Regions from separate parts of the Nesterenkonia halotolerans genome, predicted to be linked through region 2. Evidence: predicted binding sites of a transcription regulator. Region 2 holds the regulator's gene; the other holds the start of a gene.
What was found. Region 2 encodes LexA, which represses DNA repair genes until DNA is damaged. Its sites were predicted from a motif close to TCGAACANNTGTTCGA; they were not measured.
Positions count from the first base shown of each region.

Region 1: a site for LexA is predicted at 860-875, ahead of uvrA (excinuclease ABC subunit UvrA). Genes of this name have one in related genera too.

Region 1 is NZ_JADBEE010000001.1:665,018-667,215, reverse strand. It holds gene H4W26_RS03045 (HAD hydrolase-like protein) at 1-671, opposite strand, end outside; gene uvrA (excinuclease ABC subunit UvrA) at 997-2,198, shown strand, end outside.
Region 2 is NZ_JADBEE010000001.1:866,114-868,311, forward strand. It holds gene H4W26_RS03935 (histidinol-phosphate transaminase) at 1-229, opposite strand, end outside; gene H4W26_RS03940 (LysM peptidoglycan-binding domain-containing protein) at 281-709, opposite strand; gene lexA (transcriptional repressor LexA) at 916-1,635, shown strand; gene H4W26_RS03950 (CapA family protein) at 1,662-2,198, opposite strand, start outside.

The sequences.
Region 1 (2,198 bases), 200 kb from region 2:
GGCGCGTAGCCCCAGGTCACTCCGATGCAGCGCAGGCCATGATCCGCAGCGCCCTCCACATCGAAGATCCGGTCACCCACCATGACCACGCGGGCGTCACGGGTGGAGAGGGGGTCCTGGTTCGTGGGAGAGCGCAGACCGATCGCTGCCAGCGCGGCGCCGACGATCGGGCCCTTGCCCGCATGGGGGATCGACTCGTCCTCGGGGGAGCCGTGCACCGCGGCGAAGTGCTCACGGATGCCCATGATGCTCAACAGTCGCTCGGCCAGACCGGTGGGCTTCGAGGTGGCCACCGCGCAGATCACGCCCGCTGCGTTGAGCGTGCTCAGCAGCTCCTGGATGCCGGGGTAGACCCGGCTGGCCTGCATGCCTTCGGCGAGATACCGCTGTCGGTACTCCTCCACGATGGAGGGGATCAGCGCCTCGGTGACACCGGGCAGGCTCGCCAACGAGGTGGCCAGCGGCGGACCGACGAACGAGTCCAGCCGCTCCCGGTCCGGGACCTCGATGCCGTGCACCCGCAGTGCGTGACTGATGCCGCTGGTGATGGCCCCTGCCGGGTCCACCAGCGTGCCGTCGAGGTCGAAGAGCACCCCACGGACGCCGGAGGAGTCGGCCGCATCGGCCGAATGGTCGGAGGGAAGGGGCGCGGCGGAGGAGTCAAAGGTCACCGCGCCATTCTGGCATGCCCTCCTGCGCGGCTCCCCGGCGAGGGGCGGAACACTCACGTTCCCGCGTCGAGAGGCGGAATCTCCGAACAGTTCGGCCCGAAATCCGCTTGAGGTGCCCGGAAAATCCGCCGCTCAACGGGGTGGGGCTTCGCCCGTCAACGGGGTGGGTGACCTTTCCCACTCTCGCTTCGAACATTTGTTCGAGCCCCTCCGGGGTTCTACACTGAACCACGTGTCAGAGCGAGCAGCCGAAACAGCCATCATCGAATCCGTAGACGACTATTACGCCGAGGGTGCGCGACGAAAATCCGCCACCAACGGCACGATCGGTCGTGCCGAGGCAGACCGGATCGTGGTCCAGGGTGCCCGCGAGCACAACCTCAAGGACGTCACCGTGGAGCTGCCGCGGAACTCCTTCATCGTCTTCACCGGCCTCTCCGGCTCGGGCAAGTCCTCGCTGGCCTTCGACACCATCTTCGCCGAGGGTCAGCGCCGCTACGTCGAATCACTCTCCGCCTACGCCCGCCAGTTCCTGGGCCGCGTGGACAAGCCGGACATCGACTTCATCGAAGGGCTCTCCCCGGCGGTCTCCATCGATCAGAAGTCCACCTCGAAGAACCCACGCTCCACGGTGGGCACCGTCACCGAGATCCACGACTACCTCCGCCTGCTCTGGGCCCGCATCGGCGTGCCGCACTGCCCGGTCTGTGGCGAGAAGATCGAGCGACAGACCCCGCAGCAGATCGTGGACCAGGTCCTCGGCTTCCCCGAGAAGACCCGCTTCCAGGTGCTGGCCCCGGTGGTCCGCGGCCGCAAGGGTGAGTTCAAGGACCTCTTCCGCGACCTCGCCTCCGAGGGGTTCTCCCGCGCCATCGTCGACGGCGAGATCATCCAGCTCAGCGAGCCGCCCACGCTGGAGAAGACCTATAAGCACCAGATCGAGGTCATCATCGACCGCCTGGTCATCCGTGAGGGCATGCGTCAGCGGCTGACCGACTCGGTGGAGACCGCGCTGAAGCTCGCCGACGGGCGGCTGGTCATCGACCTGGTGGACCTCGACGACGACGGCGAACCCACCAACGACCGGGTCCCCGAGGGCCTCACCGGGCCCAAGCACCGGCCCTTCTCAGAGAACCTGGCCTGCCCCAACGAGCACCCGCTGGAACTCGACGAGATCGAGCCGCGGTCCTTCTCCTTCAACAACCCCTTCGGCGCCTGCCAGGTCTGCTCCGGAATCGGCTCCAGCCTCGAGGTCGACACCGACCTGGTGATCCCCGATGACACGCTCTCCCTCGAAGCCGGCGCCATCGCGCCCTGGGCACTGGGCAAGGCCTCCAAGGACTACTGGCTCCGGCTGATCACCGCACTGTCCAAGGAGCTGGACTTCTCGGTGCGCACCCCCTGGAAGGATCTCCCGAAGAAGGCGCAGAAGGCTCTGCTGCACGGGCGCAACCACAAGGTCGTCGTGCAGTACCGCAACCGCTTCGGCCGCGAACGCACCTACTCCACCGGGTTCGAAGGCGTGCT
Region 2 (2,198 bases):
TCTCACGCAGTGTGGAGAACTCGCGGTCGGGGTACCTGTTGAGCCGGGCCGCCGCGCTGCGCACTTCCTTGGCGATCGCGTCCACCACGTCCGCTGGGACGTCATAGGTGGTCTCGTTGACGTTGAGCATGGCCTTCACGGCCAGCTGGGGGGCTCCGTAGGGCTCTTGGCCCTGGAGCTCCTCTCGCAGCGGGAGGCGGGACAGATTCCTGGAGCGGGGTGAAGTCACCGCCCTAGTCTAGTCACGAGCGGTGACAGGCCCGCGGGGACTGACGCTGGGTCAGTCCACCGGGATGAAGAGCTCCTGGCCCGGTGTGAGCTCCGAGGAGCTGAGGTCATTGAGCTCGGCGATCTGTCCGATCAGTACCTGGGTGCGCTCCTCGGACTCCACTGCGTTGGCCACGCTCCAGAGCGTGTCCCCTGCACCGACGGTGATGACCTGGGCGTCGACGCCGGGAGCCCCAGCTGAGGAGGCCTGGGCCTGGTTCAGCAGCGACGTGGCCAGCATCATGGCGCCCAGGATCAGGAAGGCCAGTGCCGCCAGAGTGGGAAGACCGAGAAGCAGGAACCGTCCGCGGCGGGTGAGGTGCAGGGCGCCGGCTGAAGAGGCGTGGCTGTGTGGTTCAGTGACGCGATCCGCGGCGATGGACGCTGCGGGGACGCTGGGCGCGGTGACAACAGGTGCAAGAGCAAGCTGTGCTGTACGCATGGGGAAGAACCTTTCAATCGAACGTGTGTTCTATTTCTAGCACATAGTTTCGAAGCTTGGCCAGACTCGCCGCGGAATCAATGGAATATCTCTACGGTTTCGCGTAACCTGAGCGCCAAGTTCGAAGTGATCTTCGATCCGAATCTCACCGTGAACAGTCCATCAGCAGGGTCTGACACGGACGGCGACGCAACCAGGAGGCGGCAATGGCGCAGGACACCAAAGGCACATCGGCGGCGCCGCGACTGACGGATCGGCAGCGTCAGATCGTCGACGTCATCCAGGCGTCTCTCGCGGAGCGCAGCTACCCGCCGTCGATGCGTGAGATCGGTGACTCCTGCGGCCTGGCCTCGCTCTCCTCGGTGACTCACCAGCTGGCGCGTCTCCAGGAGCTGGGGTACCTGATGCGGGTGCCCGGGCGCCCCCGGGCCATGGAGGTGCTGCGGGACTCCACGGGCAAGCTGCTGCTGAGCGAGCCCACCCCAGAGGCAGAGCACCCGTCCGAGGACACCGTGGTCGACCTGCAGGGGTATCGCGTGCAGTCGGACAGCCGAATCTCAGAGATCCCCATGGTCGGACAGATCGCCGCAGGTGGGCCGATCCTCGCGGATCAGCAGGTCGAAGACATCATGCCGCTGCCGCGCCAGCTCACCGGCGAGGGCGAGCTCTTCATGCTCCAGGTCCGCGGTGACTCGATGATCGAGGCCGGCATCTTCGAGGGCGACTGGGTCGTGGTGCGGCGTCAGAACACCGCAGAGAACGGTGACATCGTGGCTGCGCTGCTGGAGGACGAGGCCACGGTGAAGACGCTCAAGCGCCGCGATGGCCATGTCTGGCTGCTGCCGCAGAACCGCCAGTACGAGCCCATCCTCGGCGACGAGTCCACCATCATGGGCAAAGTCGTCACCGTGCTACGCAGCCTTTGAGTCGCAGCCTCTGAGCGAGGTCTCCCCTACCCGCTGCGCGGGACCACCACGGACGCGTCCCCGGTGGACGAGGGCGGCTGCTCCCGGAGGTCCCGGTCCGTCATCACGTCGAGGATTCCCGACCACCGGTCGGCAATGGTCTCCTCGCTGAGTTCAACCTCGGCGGGAACGTCCTCCTCAGCGAGTTCACGCAGCGGCCAGATCCCCCGGTGTGGCTCCTCGTCGGTCGGGCCCCTGTCGACGGTCACCGGCAGCCAGTCCATGGAGCTGACCCGGGCGCCGTCGTCGTCGACCTCCACAGTGGCGTAGGCGACCGTACCGCTGGCGGCCTCTGGGGCGCAGCAGGCCTCGTCCTGGTTGGAGAGGAAGTTCCCCATGGACCACACCAGCCACATGCCCTCCTCCGCCGGGCCTCCGTCGAGGCGTTCCACCGGCTGGGGCGTGTGTGGGTGGCTGCCGAAGACCGCGTCGATCTCGCCCCCGACCGCGAGCTGCTCACCGTAGTCCCGCTGCGCTTCCGCGGGCGCGTCGGTGTACTCCTCACCCCAGTGCACCGAGGCGAC